One region of the Mesorhizobium oxytropidicola genome, then DNA from elsewhere that is predicted to be linked to it. Evidence: riboswitches for the same ligand, from Rfam matches in the RefSeq annotation. Region 1 holds a riboswitch; each other region holds the start of a gene.
The links. A riboswitch is a leader RNA that binds a small molecule or an ion and turns the genes downstream of it on or off. The one in region 1 is predicted to bind cobalamin.
Positions count from the first base shown of each region.

Region 1 (5,102 bases):
CCCACAGGCCGAGCTGGTCCGGCTTTTGGTCGGGCGGCCGCTGGACGAGCTTTATCCCAAACGGTCAAGGGCGGCCGACAAGACGTTGCTCAGCCTGCGCGATGCGCGCTTCAGGCTCGCCCATGAAAGCGCTGGATGGCAGCCGCCGGCTGGCGTCTCCCTCGAGGTCAAGGCCGGCGAGATCGTCGGGTTGGCCGGGATCATGGGGGCAGGGCGTACCGAGCTGCTCAGTGCGCTCTATGGCACCGGTCTGTCCGGCCGTTGGGAAGGCGAGGTCGCCATCGACGGCCGGCCCGTAAAACTCGATTCCATCAAGGCCGCGCGCAACGCCGGCATTGCCTTCGTCACCGACGACCGGCGTGGCAGCGGGCTGATGCTGAGAATGGCGGTGGGCCTCAACCTGGTCATGTCGGTCATCCGCCGCATCTCACCCTTCGGCCTGATGTCGTCGCGCCGCCAGGCGGATGCGGTGAAGCAGTCCTTCGGCCAGTTCGACATCAGGCCGAAGAATCCCGACATCGCTGTCGGCGCCCTGTCCGGCGGCAACCAGCAGAAGGTGGTGCTGGCCAAGGAGATCCTCGGCAATCCCCGGCTGTTGCTGCTCGACGAGCCGACTCGCGGCGTCGACGTAGGTGCCAAGGGCGAAATCTACGCGCGGCTCAGGCAGTTGGCGGCGCAAGGGCTCGGCATCCTGGTCGCCTCCAGCGAGATGCCGGAGCTGATCGGTCTGTGCGACCGGATCGTGGTGCTGCGCGAAGGGCGCAACGTGGCGGAATTCATCGGCGGCGTCGACGAGCACACGGTGCTTGACGCGGCAAATGGCAGGGAGGCCTGATGTCTGAACAGAAGATCTCGGAGGCAAGCGGTCCGGTTGCTGCGGCACCGGTGCATCGCGATCCGCTCGCTTTGGTGGTGCGCTTCCAGAGCCTGATCGGCCTGGTCGTGGTGGCGATCGGCGGCATCATCTTCTCACCGCGCCGGCATGGCCAGATCCTGTTCCTCGACCCCGACAACATCGCCAACATCGTGCGCGCCGTGTCGGAGACCGGCATCATCGCCATCGGCATGACCTTCGTCATCATCACCGCCGGCATCGACCTGTCGGTTGGCGCGGTGCTCGGCCTGTCCAGCGTCGTCACGGCATCGATGATGATCTCGGGCGGTTTCGGGCTCATTCCCACCATCCTCGCGGTGCTCGTCATGGGCATCGTCTTTGGCGCGATCCAGGGCACCATCTCCACCCGGGTTCCGGCTGGAGCCGTTCATCGTCACGCTCGCCGGCCTGCAGGCGGCGCGCGGCCTGGCGCTGGTCGTGTCGGGCAACCAGTACATCAACATTTCCTATGGCGACGGGCCGGGCCTGGCACCGCCGGTGTTTGCGATCCTCGGCGAGCGGCTGTTCAACAACACCGTGCCGGTCGCCACCATCGTCTTCATCGTCTTTGCCGCGATCGCGACGATCGTGCTCAACACCACGCGCTTCGGCCGCTATGTCTTTGCCGTCGGCGGCAATGAGCGCGCGGCGCGTATTTCCGGCGTGCCCGTATCGATGGTGAAGATCTCGGTCTATGCCATCACCGGCTTTGCCGCCGCTCTTGCCGGCATCGTGCATGCCGGCCAGTTCAATTTCGGCAGCGCCAATGACGGCATGGGCTACGAACTCACCGCGATCGCCGCCGTGGTCATCGGTGGCACCAGCCTGTTCGGTGGCGCCGGCTCGATGGTGGGCACCGTCGCCGGCACCATCATGCTCGGCGCGCTCGCCAATATCCTGCAGCTCAACAACATCACGCCCGCCATGCAGTTGCTCGCGACCGCCGCGATCATCGTGCTGGCGGCAGTGCTTCAATCCCTCGTTCGCCGCCGCGAGGGTTTGGGTCGTTAGGAGGAAGACGGCACAAAAGTCGAAGTCAAACCAAGATCTGGCCCCCCGGCCCGACAAGGAGGAGAGTGAGTATGAAGACCATGAGAAAAGGAACGAGGCGCACGCTTCATGCCGTGCTTCTGGCAGGCGCCGGCCTATGCATCGCGGGAGCCGCCCAGGCTGCCGAACCGTTGGTCAAGGCCTGCGCCAAGGACGGCCAGTTCATCATCGGCTTTTCGCAGGCCAATAATGCCGAGCCCTATCGCCAGCACGTCAATGACGAGCTGACGGCGGCCGCCAAGGCGGTGCCGGGCTTTACGCTGCAGATCGCCGACGGCGCCGGGAACGTCAACACGCAGACCTCGCAGGTCGACAACTTCATCACCCAGAAAGTCGATCTGCTGCTGATCTCGCCCTTCGAGGCGGCACCGCTGACGCCGGCAGTGAAGCGCGCCATGGATGCCGGCATCCCTGTCATCGAACTCGACCGCAAGACGGTCGGCGATCCCGGCAAGGACTACACTGCCTTCATCGGCGGCGACAATTACAAGATCGCGCTCGAAGCCGGAAAATACACCGCCAAGACCTTGCTGCCGGACGGCGGCGAGGCGGCGGTGCTGGAAGGCTTGCCGAGCTCGACGCCGGCAGTGGAGCGGTTGAACGGCTTCAAGGACGGCGTCAAGGAGAATGCCAAGATCCAGGTCGTGGCCGAGCAGGCCGCCGACTGGGTGCCGGACAAAGCCCAGACCGCCTTCTCGGCCATGCTCCAGGCGCATCCCGATATCAAGGTGCTCTACGCCTCGAACGACATGATGGCGGCCGGCGCGTTGCTTGCCGCCAAGGGAGCTGGCAAGCAGGTCAAGATCATCGGCACCGACGGCCTGCCAGGCCCGGCCGGCGGCATCGAGGCCGTCGCCAAGGGCGACTGGGCGGCGACCTTCACCTATCCGACGGGTGCGAAGGAAGCGATCGAGATGTCGAAGAAGATACTGCTCGACTGCGCCACTTCGGTGGACGCGACGGTAACGGTGGAGACCACCGCGATCACGGCTGAGAATGCGAAGGCGCTGGCGGGGAAGTAAGCCCGTCTGCCTGTAGACCATCCGATCCAGGGCGGGTTCACGCGAACCCGCCCTGTCTACGTTCGCAACCTTCTCCGGCACTCGAAGGGTGGTGGCAAGGGATTGACAGCGGCAGAGGATATGTCTTTAACAGTTCTGTTATTACATAACAGACGGAGATGTTGTATGCGCCTTCTCTGACGAGGTCGCAGGCTGCTGGTGCCACGATGGTGACAGGCTCGGTCGAAAAGAATCGTTGCGATGCGTCCGGGGCAAAACTACGATTGCCCGGTGATGGTCCCCGCGCCGAAAGGCAAGGGGTGAAAAGGGAACACGGTGAGACCCTCAAAGGTCGAGACCGTGGCTGCCCCCGCAACTGTAAGCGGTGAGCAAGATCCGAAATGCCACTGGCCGGCAAGGCTGGGAAGGCAGGATTGCGCCGAGACCCGCGAGCCAGGAGACCTGCCATCACTGAGTTGACCGGACGGGGTGTGCCGGGAGGAAACGTGGACGTCGGTCTTGTCGGCCGGCTCGCCAACATCCTTCCGTCGCCAGTTTTGGAAAGTGACGGAAAGTTGGACGGCTCCATCGATCATCGCATCATCGTGTGCACGCTTTGCCGTGACGTCCCGACCGGCATCAGGTCGGGCGAAAGCCTGTGCGCCGATTTGCGCTCCCGGCTCTCGGCCCATCATGAACCCGCCGTGGCGCATGGCTTCACGATCGAAGGCGTCGAGTGCATGGCGGGCTGCGCGCGGCCGCTGACGGTGGCCTTCCAGGCGCCGGGCAAGGCTTCCTATCTTTTCGGCTCCATCGACGCCGAGGCCGACGCCGGTGATCTCGTGCGATTTGCAAGGCTATACGCCTCGCTCGCTGACGGCTGGTGCAATTCCGGACAACGTCCGCCGCGACTGGCGGGCAAGACGCTGGCCCGTATCCCCGGCCCGGCCAAGTTTGCGGGTGACAGCCGATGACAATGCCGCTTCTCGAAGCGCACGACCTCTGCGCGATGGCGAATGGCCGCGACCTGGTCCACGCCGTCAGCCTGTCGGTGGCATCAGGCGATCGCGTTGCCATTATCGGCCCCAATGGCGCCGGCAAGACCACGCTGCTGCGCATGCTGTCGGGCATGCTCAGGCCAACTGCGGGCGAGGTGAAGCTTGGCGGGCGCCACCTGGACAGGATCTCGACCGCCGAGCGCGCGCTTCACATCGCCGTCGTCGGCCAGACCGACCAGCCAGACCCGAGGCTGGCGGTGATCGACTATGTCGAACTCGGCCGCGTTCCGCATGCGGGCCTGAGGCGCAAGAGCGAGGAACGCCACATTGTCGTCGACGCGCTGGGCCGAACCGGCCTGTTGCCGCTGCTTGGCCGCAGCATCGGCTCGCTGTCGGGCGGCGAACGCCAGCGCGCCCAGCTTGCGCGCGCCATCGCACAGCAACCGAAAGTGCTGTTCCTCGACGAGCCGACCAACCATCTCGACCCGCGCGCCCGCGGCGAGCTTCTCGAACTCGTGGCCGGCTTCGGCATGACGGTGATCGCGGTGCTGCACGATCTGGCGTTGGTGGCACCCTTCGCCACCAGGGTCGCGGTGATGCACGAAGCGCGGCTGCATGCGCTGGCTGCACCGCGCGAAGCGCTGACCCAACAGCTGATCCGCGAGATTTTCGGCGTCGACGTGTTTCGCCTGCGCCATCCCACCGAGGACCGCGAACTCACGGTCTTCGATGTTCCGAACCGTGCCGCGCCGCTGTCCTGATCAAACCTATCCTTCATCCGATACTGTTCAATCAAGGAGCAAAATCCGTGAAACGTCTCGTCTTGTCGCTTGTCTTCTCGCTGCTGGCCTCGACGGCCTTCGCCTTCCCGGTCACCGTCGACAGCTGCGGCAAGCCTCTGACCTTCGACGCGCCGCCCAAGCGCGCCGTCATCCACGATCTCAACATGGCCGAGATGGCCTTCGCACTGAAGTTGCAGCCATCGATCGTCGGCCTACCGGCATCACCGGATGGTACAAGGTCGGCCCCGAATTCAAGGCCGAGCAGGGGTCCATCCCGGAACTGGCGCCAAAATACCCGACGCTCGAAAACCTGGTCGCCGTCGAGCCCGATTTCTTCTTCGCCGGCTGGTACTATGGCATGAAGCCGGGCGGCGACGTGACGCCCGACACGCTCGCC
Region 1 covers NZ_CM149692.1:5,433,138-5,438,239, reverse strand. The annotation lists gene AC0V8S_RS27330 (sugar ABC transporter ATP-binding protein) at 1-835, shown strand, start outside; partial or broken gene AC0V8S_RS27325 (ABC transporter permease) at 835-1,885, shown strand; gene AC0V8S_RS27320 (substrate-binding domain-containing protein) at 1,957-2,946, shown strand; cobalamin riboswitch at 3,204-3,409, shown strand; gene AC0V8S_RS27315 (DUF1636 family protein) at 3,432-3,899, shown strand; gene AC0V8S_RS27310 (ABC transporter ATP-binding protein) at 3,896-4,684, shown strand; partial or broken gene AC0V8S_RS27305 (ABC transporter substrate-binding protein) at 4,732-5,102, shown strand, end outside.

Region 2 (5,102 bases), 590 kb from region 1:
TGCCTGATCTTGCCGTCGAACAGATAGGTCACCGTCGACAGGCCGATATGCGGATGCGGACGGACATCCATCGCCTGGCCGCCGCGCAGGATCGCCGGGCCCATCCGATCGAAAAAAATGAAGGGCCCGACCAGCCGCCTCTTGGCGGTCGGCAAAGCGCGACGGACCTCGAAGCCGCTAATGTCCTTGGCGTTCGGGATGACCATCAGCTCGATCTGGTCGCTGGTGAAGGCGTCGCCGGCTTCAGGGTCTTTCCCGGGAAAGAAGCTCATGAACTCTCCTTGTCAGCGGTCGTGGACCGCTTTGGCCGCATCAGGCAAAGCGGATCGCCGCCTTTGCCCGCAGTTTGGCCGCCACCTCTTCGCGATTGCGCGGATGCTGATGGGTTTCGAGTGAATCGAGAAGTTCGCGCGCCGATGCCGCGATGGCCTCGACGGCGTGGTCGAACGCATGCTGGTTCTGTTTCGACGGGCGTGTCGTTCCGCTCAGCTTGCGGACGAACTGAAGGGCCGCGTCGCGCACTTCGTCATTGGTTGCCGGGGGATCAAAATTGAACAGGGTCTTGATGTTTCTGCACATCGCTTCCGTATCTCCTCTTGTCCAAGGCGCCATATCAACGGCGACGAACTCTATCCTCAAACACGATGATGTCCAAAACTCGGTGAACGGCTTGCGCCTCATTCCGCGTCGAGCGGCTCGGTTCCGACCGGCTTGCCGTCGCGCGACAGCCTGATCTTCTCGACCTTGTCCTCGGCGGCCTTCAGCAGCCGATCGCAATGCGCCTTCAGCGCCTCGCCGCGCTCATAGATCTTGATCGACTGGTCGAGCGGCACGTCGCCACGCTCCAGATCATCGACGATCTTTTCCAGTGCGTCGAGTGCCTGCTCGAAGCTCATCGCCTTGACGTCTTCGTTGGTCTCAGCAGCCATCATTCATCCTTTCATCAGTCGCCCGACATGGGCGGCGACCGAAAATGCCAGTCCCTGCAGATCGTAGCCGCCCTCGAGCAGGCTGACGAGCCGGTTGCCGCTGTGGCGCGCGGCGCGCTGCATCAGCTGGCCGGTCGCCCAGTCGAAGTCATCCTCGGTCAGATTGATCTCGGCCAGCGGGTCACGGTGATGCGCGTCGAAACCGGCCGAAATGATGATCAAATCGGGCGCGAAATTGTCGAGCGCCGGCAGCACCCGCGACAGGAAGGCATCGCGAAACACCTCGCCGCCGGTCTGTGGCGCCAGAGGCGCGTTGACGATGTTGCCGGCGCCGGTCTCGTTCTTCGCGCCGGTGCCGGGATAGAGCGGCATCTGGTGCGTCGAGCAATAGAGCACCGAAGGATCGTCCCAGAAGATATCCTGCGTGCCGTTGCCGTGATGGACATCCCAGTCGACGACAGCGACGCGCTCGGCGCCATGCTTCTTCTGCGCATAGCGGGCGGCAATCGCCGCTGTGTTGAAGAAGCAGAAGCCCATCGCAGTGGTCTTCTCGGCATGGTGGCCGGGCGGACGGGCGGCGACGAAGACATTGTCGGCGCGGCCGGCAAAGACGTCGTCGACGGCAGCGTTGGCGGCGCCGATCGCGGTGATCACCGCTTGCCAGCTCTTTGGGCTCGCGGTGGTGTCGGCATCGATACGGGCAAGGCCCTCTTCGGGAATGGCGGCGCGCACGCGGGCGACGAAATCGGCGGGATGCGCGTAGAGGATGGTCGCTTCATCGCCCTCCGGCGCCTTGACGCGATCAAGCGCAGCAAAGGTCTCGTCATCGAGCACGCGCTCGATGGCGCGCAAGCGGTCCGGCCGCTCGGGGTGACCGGGCGGGGTGATGTGTTCGAGGAAGATCGGATGGGTGTAGAGACGGGTTGTCATGCTCCCTATCTAGTGCCCCGGCGCTGCGATGGCCATGCATTGCGGCTCGATCGCTGGGGAAAATCGCGCCTGCGTCCATTGGCGTCGCTGCGGGGATTGGCGCCGCCAGCGCTTCAGCGTAAGGTCGCAGACACTGCCTGGTGCCCGCTGTAAGCGGGAGAATCGGGAACACGGTTGAATTCCGTGGCGTGCCCAACGCTGTGAGGGGGACCGCGCCGGTAAATGCCACTGTCGATGACGGGAAGGCACCGGACGCGGGTTGATCCCGAGCCAGAAGACCGGCCTGGCAGGCATCGTCATCCGCATGGTCAGGCGGAGGACATGGATTGCAATCGCAAGGGGACACGCGATGCCGGAAACCATGACCGCTCCTATGGGCGACGGATTTGACCAGGTTGCGCGCGATGCCGTCTACCGCGCCATGTTCACGCGGCGCGACGTGCGTAGCCATTTCCTGCCCACAGGGCTCGACGACGAGGTGCTGGCACGGCTGCTGCTTGCCGCGCACCATGCGCCATCGGTCGGCTTCATGCAGCCGTGGAATTTCATCGTCATCCGCGACGTCGCGCGACGGGCGGAGGTGCGCGACCTGTTCCTGGCCGCGCGCGAACAGGAACTGCCGGCGATCGAGGCGGAAAGACAGGCGCTCTACCGCAAGCTCAAACTCGAAGGCATCTGCGAAAGCGCCCTCAATGTCTGCATCACCTGCGACCGCCAGCGATCGCAAGGCTCGCCACTGGGGCGTTGGCACAATCCGGAAATGGATCTCTACAGCACGGTCTGCGCGGTGCAGAATTTCTGGCTGGCGGCGCGCGCCGAAGGCATCGGCGTCGGCTGGGTCAGCATCATCGAGCCGCAAGCGCTGAAAAGCCTGCTGTCCATTCCCGAGCATGTAACGCCGATCGCCTATCTCTGTGTCGGCCGGGTTTCCGAGTTCGCGCCGAAACCCGACCTTGAGACACATGGCTGGGGCCGGCGGCTGCCGCTGCCCGAACTGATCATGAGCGAGACCTTTTGCGGGCAAGGCGAGGCACCGCTCAAGTCAGCTGTGGCGCACCTCAACACAGTCGCCTGCGCGCCCGCCGATCAGCGCGTTGCGCCGGCCGTGCCCCAGCGCGAGCCGCCGAAGGAGGCCAGTGCCTTGTCCTTCAACTCCCTGAACTTCGACGACGCCTCGGCCAGCCGGGCGTCCCAGGCCGGATCAGGCACCTGGCCGGCGATAGTCTTGAAATAGACCTGCATCAGGCAAGCAATCGCGAAAGGCTCGATGAACGCTGCCTTGAAGGCCCAGGCGAAGACGATGGCCAGCACGAAGGCCCAGCCGGCCAGTTGCCCAGGCATCAGGAACAGAATGGCGGCGGCCGGAGCCAGCATCAGCAGGAAGATGACGAACGACACGCCCCACATGATGACCGCCAGCCAGACGGCGTTCTTGACCATGGTCTTGCCGTTCTGGGCGTAGAGCACGACGCCTTGGCGCGCCGTCTCGAAGGGCGAGGACGAATTGATGCGGATGTTGTAGCCGAGGATAATCTCGTCGACATAGGTGAGCGACAGGCGGATCACCGTGTTGATGAAGGAAACAAGGCCGCTCAGGCCCGGAATGGGCAGGAAGGCGGCGATGCCGCCGAGCAGTCCGGTGATGGCGCGGATGGCGCCCTTGACCAGTTGGTCGACGACGAAAAGGATGTTGGCCTCGGCGAAACGCTCCGTCACGACCTGCCTGGCATAGGCGATCTGGTTCTGGCCGTCGGGAACATCCCGGCCATCGATCAGATGGACCATGACGGCAATGTGGCCGGCCTTGACGACGTAGAGGATGTATTCGCGGATCCAGTAGACGGCGATCGAGACGATGCCGAAGCCGACCACCCCGCCCCACAGGGCGAAGGACATCGGTCCATCGGGATCGGTGGAGATATGGCCGACGCCATAGCCGACGGAGGCGCCGGCGCCGGTCGCCACGATATAGGCCAGCGTGATGCCGAAATAGATGATCATGCGAAAGACAATGAAAGGCCAGGTCCGCATCATGATGGACACCGACCTGCCGATATCGAAATCCCACATGCTCCGAATCTCCCCTCAGAGATGGCTGCTGAGGATGCGCTCACCCCGAAGATTGTCAATCGTAAGCAGTGGCCAGCGGAGCGCCCGACAGGGATTTCAGTTCTGTTGCGAAGCTGGTTTTCTGAGCAGACCTTCCAGCAGTTGCTTGAACGCCGCCACCACTTTTCTCGACGTCGCTTCGGGGTCGTTCGAATTGGCGATCCGCTGCGCTGCCTGGCTGCTCGCCCCGTTGATCAGCCGTGCCGCGGTCTCGGGGTCGACGCCCGGGACGACCACCCCTTCCCCCTGCAGCGCGGTCAGATGACCGGTCATTGAGCCAACGCAGGCGCTGGCATTCGGCCATTGTGCCGGATCGCCCAGCACGGCCGGACCATCCCGGAACATGATACGCTGGATTTCTGGCTCTAGCGCCATTTCGATATAGGTCGTGCATTCGTCGACGAAGTGTTGCCAGCGGGTCGGCGCTCTCGACGCAACCTCATTCACCCGGGCCGCCATTTCCGCGTCGATTTTCAGCGATAACCGCCTCCAGCAGCCCCTTCTTGTCGCCGAAGTGGTGATAGAGCGCGCCGCGTGTCAGTCCGGCGGATGCGGTGAAATCATCCATCGACGCTTCAGCATAACCAATCGTGCCAAAGGCCTGGCGGGCCGCGGCGATCAGCTTGGCGCGCGTCTCGGCAATCATTTCCTTGCGGGGTCTGTGCATTTCCGTCTGGCCCTATCCACATACGTCTCGTATGCCAATTGACATACGCCACGTATGATCTATCTATTTCTCATACGCTTCGTATGTAATTGTCAGATCGCCCTTTGTCGAGGAACTGCCATGCAAAACCCCTATTCGGAAATCTTCCGCGCCCCTGGAGCCAAGGGCTTTGCAGCCGCCGGCTTCATGGCGCGCCTGCCGATCGCCATGGCTCCGATCGGCATCGTGGCGATGCTGTCGCAGACGCGCGGCGAATACTGGCTGGCGGGCGCTGTCTCGGCGACATTCGCGTTGGCCAACGCTTTCCTGGCGCCGCAAATATCAAGGCTGGTCGACCGCCTGGGCCAGACGCGGGTTGTCGTGCCCACGACAATCATCTCCGTGCTCGCGTTCATCACGCTGATTGCCGCGGCCAATCAGGACTGGCCGACTTGGACATTGTTCGTGTCGGCGCTGCTGGCGGCGGC
Region 2 covers NZ_CM149692.1:6,024,819-6,029,920, forward strand. The annotation lists gene AC0V8S_RS30340 (pirin family protein) at 1-272, opposite strand, end outside; gene AC0V8S_RS30345 (DUF2277 domain-containing protein) at 313-579, opposite strand; gene AC0V8S_RS30350 (exodeoxyribonuclease VII small subunit) at 678-929, opposite strand; gene AC0V8S_RS30355 (histone deacetylase family protein) at 933-1,859, opposite strand; cobalamin riboswitch at 1,981-2,160, shown strand; partial or broken gene bluB (5,6-dimethylbenzimidazole synthase) at 2,281-2,790, shown strand; gene AC0V8S_RS30365 (hypothetical protein) at 2,946-3,929, opposite strand; partial or broken gene AC0V8S_RS30370 (TetR/AcrR family transcriptional regulator) at 4,026-4,635, opposite strand; partial or broken gene AC0V8S_RS30375 (MFS transporter) at 4,756-5,102, shown strand, end outside.
Region 2: it holds a riboswitch for cobalamin, as region 1 does, so the genes downstream of both, bluB (5,6-dimethylbenzimidazole synthase) here and AC0V8S_RS27315 (DUF1636 family protein) in region 1, are expected to answer to the same signal.

Region 3 (5,102 bases), 1.7 Mb from region 1:
ATGCGGCCGATTTCGCAATAAAGCACGCGGATCAGCTGGCCGCGCCTCGGCACCTCGATGCCGAGCAGGCGCTCGGCGGCAAGCGCGAAGGCGTGCTCCTGGTTCATCGGCGCGCAAATAGTCGAGCCGGTCGAGATAAGGCACCGCCTGCAGATAGGTTTTTGCCTCGATCAGCTTTTCGGTGCCGCGATGCAGCAGGCCGATATGCGGATCGACGCGATCGACGACTTCGCCGTCGAGCTCCAGCACGAGGCGCAAAACGCCGTGCGCCGCAGGGTGTTGCGGCCCGAAATTGATGTTGAAATTGCGGACGGAGGTTTCAGCCATTCTGGCGCCTCAATTCGTCTTGGCTTTTTCGTCCCCGGGCAGCACATAGTCCGTGCCTTCCCAAGGGGAAAGAAAATCGAAATTGCGGAATTCCTGCTTGAGTTCCACCGGCTCGTAGATGACGCGCTTGGCTTCGTCGTCGTAACGCACTTCGACGAAGCCGGTGAGCGGGAAATCCTTGCGCAGCGGATGGCCTTCGAAGCCGTAATCGGTCAGCAGGCGGCGCAGGTCGGGATGGCCGGAGAACAGCACGCCATAGAGATCGTAGGTCTCGCGCTCGAACCAGTCGGCACCGGGATAGACGCCGGTGATCGACGGCACCATCGTCTCCTCGTCGGCCTGCACCTTGACGCGGATGCGCACATTCTGTTTCGGCGACAACAGGTGATAGACGACGTCGAAGCGCTTGGCGCGCGACGGATAATCGGCGCCGCAGACATCGATGATCGAGATGAACTGGCAGCGCGCATCGTCGCGCAGGAAGGTCATCACCTCGACCAGATCGCGCGTCTCGACATGAATGGTCAGCTCGCCATAGGCGATCGCCGCGTCAGTGACGCGGCCGATCAGCTTCTCGCCGAGATAGGTCGACAGTTCGCTAAGGGATGCGGCCATGGATTTACCGTTCGATCGTGCCGGTGCGGCGAATTTCTTCTGCAGGAGAAGAATGCCGTAGAGCAAAGCTTCGGCGCTCGGCGGGCAGCCGGGCACATAGATGTCGACCGGCACGACGCGGTCGCAGCCGCGCACCACCGAATAGGAATAGTGGTAATAGCCGCCGCCATTGGCGCAGGAGCCCATCGAGATGACGTAGCGCGGCTCCGGCATCTGGTCGTAGACCTTGCGCAGCGCCGGCGCCATCTTGTTGGTCAGCGTGCCGGCGACGATCATGATGTCGGACTGGCGCGGCGACGCGCGCGGCGCGACGCCGAAGCGCTCCGAGTCGTAGCGCGGCATCGAGGTGTGGATCATCTCGACGGCGCAGCACGCCAGACCGAAGGTCATGAACATCAGCGAGCCCGAGCGCGCCCAAGTGATCAGCGCCTCGGTCGAGGTGACCAGAAAACCCTTGTCGGCAAGCTCATTGTTGATTTCGAGGAAGAAGGGATCGTCCTCCCCCACCGGCCTGCCGGTGTTGGGATCGATGATACCCTTCGGCTTCGGCGCGACGAGGGTGCCTGAACTGTCGTTCAATCCCATTCCAGCGCTCCTTTTTTCCATTCATAGGCAAAGCCGATGGTCAGCACTGCCAAAAACACCATCATCGACCAGAAGCCGAGCATGCCGATCTTCGAGAAGGAGACGGCCCAGGGAAACAGGAAGGCCACTTCGAGATCGAAGATGATGAACAGGATCGACACCAGGTAGAAGCGGATGTCGAATTTCATGCGGGCATCGTCGAACGAGTTGAAACCGCACTCGTAGGCGGAAAGCTTTTCCGGATCGGGATTGCGGTAGGCCAGCAGGAACGGTGCGGCCAGCAGCGCCAGGCCGACGACCAGCGCCACGCCGATGAACAGGACGATGGGCAGGTACGAACTGAGGAGTGCGTTCATGCAGCGGCTTTCCGTTGGCGCCAATCCACTTTGATTACAGCACCGGACCTTAATGCGGAAGCGTGACAGATTAACCGCTGAACCGTTTTAAGGGGCCTATGCTGCAACGCGGCGAGGGTTAGCGCAGCACTTCCAGCGAAGCAAGTCAAACCTTGTTCAAAACGCGGACCTGGACGCCATATCCGGAGAAACTGGTCCGATCCGCTCCTGTTTGATTTCCTTCGCTTTTCACTCCACTTTTCTCTCCTGACAGGGTTGCCGCCAAAACCCTGCTAGCATGGGCCGGAATCACCCATCGGACCCTCGACCTGGACGCCCTTAGAGTGACAGCTGCATGAAGGAAAAGATCTCGCTTGCCACCGCCCGGCGCATCGCGCTCGCCGCTCAAGGATTTCTCGACCCTCGCCCTGGCGGTACGCCCGACCGCCGCCACTTCGCCCGCGTGCTCTCGCGCACCGGCCTGCTGCAGATCGATTCCGTCAGCGCGGTGGTGCGCGCTCATTATATGCCGCTCTATTCGCGGCTCGGCCCCTACCCGCTCGCTCTGCTCGACAATGCCGCCGTGACGCGCAAGCGCACGGTCTTCGAATACTGGGCGCACGAGGCTTCCTTCCTGCCGGTCGAGACCTACCCGCTGATGCGCTGGCGCATGCAGCGCGCCGAGCAAGGCGACGAGATGTATCTGGGCCTGGCCAAATGGGGCCGCGAGCACGCCGCCTATATAGAAGAGATCTACCGCGCGGTCGCCGAACGCGGCCCGATCGCCGCCTCGGCGCTGGAAGGCCAGAAAGGTTCGGGCGGCTGGTGGGGCTGGAGCCATGCCAAGCATGCCTTCGAATGGCTGTTCTGGGCCGGGCGCATCACCACGGCGCATCGCCGCGGCTTCGAGCGCTTCTATGATTTGCCCGAACGCGTGCTGCCGCCGGCGATCCTCGACCTGCCGGTGCCATCAGCCGAGGACGCGCATCGCGAATTGCTGCGCATTTCCGCCCGCGCCCATGGCGTGGCGACATCAAGCGATTTGCGCGACTATTTCCGCCTGTCGCCGGCCGACATGAAGGGGCGTTTGGAGGAACTGGTCGAGACTGGCGAACTGGTGCCGGTGCGGGTCGAAGGCTGGGACAAGCCGGCTTACCTCCATAAGGATGCCCGTTTGCCCCGCAAAATCGAGGCGCGCGCCTTGCTGGCGCCGTTCGACCCTGTGGTGTTCGAACGATCGCGCTCGGAGCGGCTGTTCGATTTCCACTACCGCATCGAGATCTATACGCCAGCTGAGAAGCGCCAATACGGCTATTACGTCCTGCCCTTCCTGCTCGGCGACCGGATCGTGGCGCGTGTCGACCTCAAGGCCGACCGGCCGGCCAGTGTCCTGCGCGTCCATGCCGCCTACTCCGAGCCTGGCGCACCGCCAGAAACCGCCGCGCAACTGTTCGAGGAATTGAAACAGATGCAGGGCTGGCTTGGGCTCGAACGCATGGCAGTGACGCCAGCCGGCGGTCTGGGCCCGGCGCTGGCCGACATAGCCATGTCGTAGCCGCGCGTTGACACCACTGCCCACAAAAGCCTAAATCCGGTCCAGATGGTCCCTTGCCCGCAACGGCAGGGGCTAAGAGGGAATGCGGTGCGGGACAAAATCCCAAATCCGCGGCTGTCCCCGCAACTGTAAGCGAAGAGCCAAGGCCGAAAGCCACTGGGATGTTCCCGGGAAGGCGGCACCCAAGGCGATGACCCGCGAGCCAGGAGACCTGCCGTCTGCGACAAGAGAATCCGATCGCCCGGCGGGTTTCCGGGCAAGGAGCCCGGCTTTTTGGACCAGAACAGCAGTTTTTCGGCTGGCACAGCGGACAATTCGTCCGCCGACGGCGGTGCCTTGGCCGGCGTCACCGTCATCGTCTGCGCTTCCTGCCGTGACGAAACCGGCTCAGATGCTCATCCCCGCGCCGGCGAACTGCTGGCTGATGACACGCGCCGTGCAGCGTCTGACGACCATATCCGCGTGCGCACGGTCGAATGCCTCGGCAATTGCAAGCGCCGCCTCAGTGCGGCGATCCTGCGCGACGGCTGCTGGAGCTATGTGTTCGGCGACCTGACCGCGACCAGCGGCGCCGACCTCGTCACCGGCGCAAAGCTCTTCGCCACCTCGACGGACGGCCTCATTCCATGGCGCGGCCGGCCTGATTCCCTCAAGCGCGGCCTCGTTGCCCGCATTCCACCTCTCGACCTGTTGAAGGATTGATCATGAGCGCTTCCGTCTCCCGCGTCCCCTGCACCGTCGTCACCGGCTTCCTCGGCGCCGGCAAGACGACGCTGGTCCGCCATCTCCTGGAAAACGCCGGCGGCAAGCGCATTGCCATCATCGTCAACGAGTTCGGCGACATCGGTATCGACGGCGAGATTTTGAAGGGCTGCGGCATCGACACCTGCCCGGAGGAAAACATCGTCGAACTGGCCAATGGCTGCATCTGCTGCACCGTCGCCGACGATTTCGTGCCGGCGCTCGATCAAATCCTGTCGCTGACGCCGAAAGTCGACCACATCCTGATCGAAACCTCAGGCCTCGCTCTGCCCAAGCCACTGGTCCAGGCTTTTCAGTGGCCGACGGTGAAGAGCCGCGTGACGGTCGACGGCGTCATCGCCGTGGTCGATGGTCCCGCACTTGCCGAAGGCCGCGTCGCCAACGATATGGACGCGCTGCAGGCGCAGCGCGCGCAGGATGACAGCCTCGACCATGACGACCCGGTCGAGGAAGTGTTCGAGGATCAGATCGCTTGCGCCGATTTGATCATCCTGTCGAAGAGCGACCTGATGGATGCCGCCGGCTCGGCCCGCGCCAACGCCATCATTGGCGAACATTCCGCCCGTGCCGTGAAGATCGTGCCGACAGCACACGGCAAGGTCGATCCTTCCGTACTGCTCGGACTCGGTCTCGCCGTCGAGGACGACATCGAAAACCGCAAATCCCATCATGACGGCGCCTTCGACCATGAGCATGACGACTTCGACACCTTCATCGTCGACATTGCCTCGATCGCCAATCCGGACGAGTTGGCAAAGCGCGTCGCCACCGCCGCCGAACAGGAAAACGTGTTGCGCGTGAAAGGCTTCGTCGAGGTCGGCGGCAAGCCGATGCGGCTCCTGCTGCAGGCCGTCGGCCCGCGCGTCAACCACTACTACGATCGCGCCTGGACCGCCGAGGACGACCGACGCTCGCGCCTCGTC
Region 3 covers NZ_CM149692.1:3,704,989-3,710,090, reverse strand. The annotation lists partial or broken gene AC0V8S_RS18500 (NADH-quinone oxidoreductase subunit D) at 1-327, opposite strand, end outside; gene AC0V8S_RS18495 (NADH-quinone oxidoreductase subunit C) at 337-942, opposite strand; partial or broken gene AC0V8S_RS18490 (NuoB/complex I 20 kDa subunit family protein) at 947-1,527, opposite strand; gene AC0V8S_RS18485 (NADH-quinone oxidoreductase subunit A) at 1,518-1,883, opposite strand; gene AC0V8S_RS18480 (winged helix-turn-helix domain-containing protein) at 2,218-3,417, shown strand; cobalamin riboswitch at 3,447-3,650, shown strand; gene AC0V8S_RS18475 (DUF1636 family protein) at 3,691-4,119, shown strand; gene cobW (cobalamin biosynthesis protein CobW) at 4,122-5,102, shown strand, end outside.
Region 3: it holds a riboswitch for cobalamin, as region 1 does, so the genes downstream of both, AC0V8S_RS18475 (DUF1636 family protein) here and AC0V8S_RS27315 (DUF1636 family protein) in region 1, are expected to answer to the same signal.

Region 4 (5,102 bases), 2.1 Mb from region 1:
CGCACTGCGGCATGATCGGGTAGAGGCGCCTTGGGTCATTGACGGACCCATCAATGCGCAGGCCTTCCGTGTCTATGTCGAAACCGAACTCATCAAGACCCTGAAGCCGGGTGACATCGTCATTCTCGACAATCTCGGATCTCACAAGGGCCAAGCCGTCCGCGACATCGTCAGGGCCGCCGGTGCGCGGCTCTTCTTCCTGCCGCCTTACAGTCCAGATCTCAATCCAATCGAGAAGCTCTTCGCCAAGCTCAAGCACTGCATGCGACGTGCCGCCAAGCGAAGCATCCAGGCCGTACACAGCGCCATCGCCAGCACCCTCGACGTCGTCACCTCAAATGAATGTAACAACTACATCGAAAGCGCCGGATACAAGTCAACCTAAATGCGAACCGCTCTAGTGGTTGCCGAAGAGGTTCCGGTCGCTGCCCTGAGGCGCGGACTTCTGCGCGTCGCCCGACGAATTGAGCAGCTTGTAGACGGGCGAGCCGTTGCCGCGGATCGAAGCCGTACGCGAGTTGTCAACCGAGGTCGCCGCAGGCTGGTTGGCGGCATTGGAGCCATAATTGTCACTGCCGGCGAAGGCACTGCCGGAGATGGCCAGAACGGCGGCGGCGGCAAGGATGATCTTCTTCATTTCAAGTCTCCTGAATTTCTGGATTTCGCCGGGACAGCGGGTGTGCCCGCCGTCCCGCTGCGAACCGGTTGTTAGTTGTTGCCGAAAAGGTTGCGGTCAGCGCCCTGCTGAGCAGTCGCCTGAGTGGCGGGAGCCGACTTCTTGATCGAAGCGGTGTACGGACTGTCGTTCGAAGCAGCGGCAGCCTGGTTGGCGCCGGTGGAGCCATAGTTGTCGCTGCCGGCGAAAGCGCTGCCGGAGATGGCCAGAACGGCGGCGGCAGCAATGATGAACTTGTTCATGTTAGGTCTCCTGAATTTCTTGAGGTCGGCCGGAGCGGCGGGCGAAAAACCCGCCATTGGCCGGGATCGGCTGTTAGTTGTTGCCGAAGAGGTTGCGGTCAGCACCCTGAACAGGCGCCTGAGCAGCCGGTTCCGACTTCTTGGTCGAAGCGGTGTGCTGGCTGTCGACAGCCGCGGCTGCAGCGGCATTCGAACCATAGTGGTCGCTACCAGCGAAGGCGCTGCCGGAAATGGCCAGAAGGGCAGCGGCAGTGAGAACAATCTTTTTCATTTTGGGCACTCCAGTATTTTTCTGTCCGTCTAGCGGCGTGTCTTGGGATTAAAATCGCGTCGTTCGGACAGCCCCGATGTGGGAAAACCAGCCAGCCGTTTCCAATCACGAAGTTGTTCCGTGTGGACCAAGAATCCACCACTTGAAATTGTGCCAAGGCCTTCCTGGCCATATATTTTTGTATTTGATATCAAACTGTTAGGCAAACCAGCGCTGCGATCACCAACTGTATCGGAGCCTCAGCGTTCACACCGTCCTGCACGCACCGTCAACAGAAACGAACCGTTCGGTTCGATTTTAGAATCTGCTAATAGTTACTTTTCGATACCGTTAACCTTTTTAGCGCCCGTTCCGGGTCGATTCTGACAGCAGGTACAGCCGTGACCGCGACGATTTTCGTGACTGCCGCCTTGACCCGATCGTTTCGCATGCGTGTCGCGCCACATGGATGCGATGTCGCTTTCATGCCGATGTCGCAAACGCTGTCGTGATTAGATCAGGCCATCTCAGGTGCCGCTTCGTGACGACGGGGCGGAGAATTGGGAAGCCGGTCAAAGTCCGGCGCTGCCCCCGCAACGGTGGTGGAGTTCAAGTCGCAACGGGAGACCACTGGGCGAAAGCCTGGGAAGGTGTCGCGACCGTCCGCAAGGACACTCCAGAGCCCGGAAACCAGCCCGAGATAGTTGAACTCGACTGATCGCGGTGGGCGGTCAAGAGGCGGATGCTGCATATCCGGCGCGAGCCGGCGTGCGGTCGATCCTTCCTCAATCACCACCATAGTCAGTCCTTGAACGAAGAGGACAGGACATGGATGCGCGCAACGATATGCTGAGGCTCTTGAACAGCCGCAGAGAGGGTTTCTCACTCGAGCAGCCCTTCTACACGGATCCCGATTTCTTCAAGCTCGACATGGAGCTGATCTGGTATCGCGACTGGCTGTTCATCGGCCATGATTGCGAACTGCCGAAGCCCGGCAGTTTCATCACCGTGCAGATCGGCGACTATCCGGTCGTGCTGGTGCGCGATCAGCAGGGCAAGATCAATGCCTTCCACAATTCCTGCCGCCATCGCGGCAGCCGCGTCTGCAACACCGACAAGGGCATGGCCGCCAAACTGGTCTGTCCCTATCACCAGTGGACCTATGAGCTGGACGGAAGGTTGCTGTTTGCCCGCCAGATGGCCGATGGTTTCGACAAGAGCCAGTTCGGCCTGAAGCCGGTCGCCTGCGAAAGCGTGGCCGGCCACATCTTCATCTGCCTGGCCAAGGAGCCGGCGGACTTCGCGCCGATGCGGGCGATGATCGAACCCTATCTCAAGCCGCACCGCTTGAGCGAAGCAAAGATCGCCTTCGAGAGCACGATCGTCGAGAAGGGCAACTGGAAGCTCGTCTGGGAAAACAACCGCGAGTGCTACCATTGCGCGGGCAATCACCCGGAGCTGTGCAAGACCTTCCCGGAGGCCCCGACGGTGACCGGCGTGCAAGGCGCCGACAGCGATCCGGAGATGCTGGCGCACTGGGCCAAATGCGAGGCGGCCGGCCTGCCGAGCAAGTTCCGCATCGACCCGGCCGGGCAATACCGCGCCACAAGGGCGCCGCTATTGCGCGAGGCGGTCAGCTACACGATGAACGGCAAGCGGGCGGTGAAGAAGAACCTCTCCGACAGCGTCTCGGCCGACCGCATCGGCACGTTGATGCACTATCACTACCCGACGACCTGGAACCATATCCTCATCGACCATGCCGTCACCTTCCGCGTGCTGCCGATCAGCGCGACGGAAACGGCGGTGACGACCAAATGGCTGGTGCACAAGGATGCGGTCGAAGGTGTCGACTACGATCTTGCCGAGCTCACCCATGTCTGGACCGAGACCAACGACCAGGATCGCCGCATCGTCGAGGAGAACGCCTTCGGCATCCTGTCGCCGGCCTATGAGCCCGGCCCCTATTCCGAGTTGCACGAGGGCGGCGTGATCCAGTTTGTCGACTGGTATGCGCGCTTCATCGGCCCGCGCCTTGCCGACGACGGCAGGCCGGCGCTGCGCAGCGTTGCTTGAGAGGTTGAGGGATGAATGCGATGACGGATCTTGGCCTCTATCGCCATCTCGACCAGATGGCGCCCTGGAACGACAGGCTGCAGGTGCTGGAAGTGATCGGCGTCAGCGACGAGGCGCCCGACGTCAAGACCTTCACCTTCCGCTCCGACAACCAGACCTGGTTCCGCTACAAGCCGGGCCAGTTCGTGACGCTGGAACTGCCGACGCCGGACGGGCCGCTGATGCGCACCTATACGCTGTCGTCGTCACCGTCGCGGCCGTTCTCGATCGCGGTGACGGTGAAGGCGCAGGCCGGCAGCATCGGCACGCGCTGGATGTTCGATCACCTGGTGCCCGGGTCGCACGTCAAGGCCTACGGGCCGGCGGGCGATTTTTCGCTGCACAGCCACCCGGCGGCCAAATATCTGTTCATCTCGGCCGGTTCCGGCGTGACGCCGATGATGTCGATGCTGCGTTGGCTGAACGACTGCGCGCCATGGACTGACGTCGGCTTCGTCAATTGCGCCCGGCGCGCCGAAGAGATCATCTTCCGCAAGGAGCTCGAGCTGCTCGGCGGCCATATGCCGGGCCTGTCGCTCGGCTTCATGATCGAGGAGCGGTCGAGCCGCGAGGGCTGGTACGGCCATATGGGCCGCATCGACGCCATCCGGCTGCCGCTGCTGGCACCCGATTTCCGCGAACGCGAGATCTTCTGCTGCGGTCCGGATCCCTTCATGCGCGCCGTGCGCGGCATGCTGGACGCCGCCGGCTTCGACATGACGAAATACCACCAGGAGAGCTTTGCCGCACCGATGGTGGAGGAAATCCCGGCGCCGTTCGCTGCGCCGGACAGTGTGGCTGTTCCCGTCGAAGCCGCAACACCGATCCGCTTCGCGCTTTCGGACGTCGACGCGGAATGCGTCGCCGGCCAGACCGTGCTGCAGACGGCGCGCGCCTCGGGCGTGCGGATCCCCGCAGCCTGCGAATTCGGCCTGTGCGGAACCTGCAAGGTGAAGAAAGTCTCCGGCGCTGTCGAGATGAGCCACAATGGCGGCATCCTCGATCACGAGATCGATGACGGCTTCATCCTCGCCTGTTGCTCGAAGCCGCTGTCGGCGCTCGAAATCGAGGCGTGATCGGCTCGCGCTCCCAGCCGGTCCCAGAATGGCCGGCGCCTTGCCGGCACCGCTTGCCTTGCCAACGAAGAACCGAGCGTTTACAGGCGTTGTCAGTGGACGCGATCCTGCGGGTGGGCGGGGATTGCGAAGCGGGGCAACAATGACACGTGATTGCGACGCCTATGCGGTTGCGAGCAGGGACATCGTCTTCGAATCCTTCGATGGCGAGGCCGTGGTGCTCAACCTTGCCAACGGCAAATATTTCGGCTTTTCCGATTCCGGCAGCGGGGTCTGGCAGGCGCTCTCGTCCGGGGTCGATGCACAGGCCCTGATCGGGCTGACCGCCGGCGGTTCGACACTCGGCGCGGCTGAACTCGAACACTTCATATCGCAATTGCTCGAACTGGGTTTGCTGGTGCCTTCGGAAACGGCGGCGCAACCGCTGCCGGGCGAGTTGCCTGCCGAGCTTGCCGCCACGAGCGAGCCGCTCCATGTGAGCATTCACGACGACCTCGCCGATTTGATCATCGTGGACCCCATCCACGAGGTCGAGGAACCCCTCGGCTGGCCGGCGGTCAAGCAGGCATCCTGACGAGCCGGGTGGGTCTGAGATAGAGGGCGCAGGATGCCGCGCGTCACGCTCGAAACCTTGCCGGACTACGCCCGGCATCTCATCACCGCCGCTGAAGATGCCGCTGCATATTATCCGGCCGCGCGGACGATCCGCCTGCCCCGGCTGGAGTTGATCGCGCATGTCGCTC
Region 4 covers NZ_CM149692.1:433,110-438,211, forward strand. The annotation lists one part of gene AC0V8S_RS02010 (IS630 family transposase) at 1-385, shown strand, start outside; gene AC0V8S_RS02015 (DUF680 domain-containing protein) at 398-637, opposite strand; gene AC0V8S_RS02020 (DUF680 domain-containing protein) at 709-918, opposite strand; gene AC0V8S_RS02025 (DUF680 domain-containing protein) at 992-1,189, opposite strand; cobalamin riboswitch at 1,681-1,881, shown strand; gene AC0V8S_RS02030 (aromatic ring-hydroxylating oxygenase subunit alpha) at 1,997-3,244, shown strand; gene AC0V8S_RS02035 (FAD-binding oxidoreductase) at 3,265-4,359, shown strand; gene AC0V8S_RS02040 (PqqD family protein) at 4,502-4,933, shown strand; gene AC0V8S_RS02045 (serine kinase) at 4,967-5,102, shown strand, end outside.
Region 4: it holds a riboswitch for cobalamin, as region 1 does, so the genes downstream of both, AC0V8S_RS02030 (aromatic ring-hydroxylating oxygenase subunit alpha) here and AC0V8S_RS27315 (DUF1636 family protein) in region 1, are expected to answer to the same signal.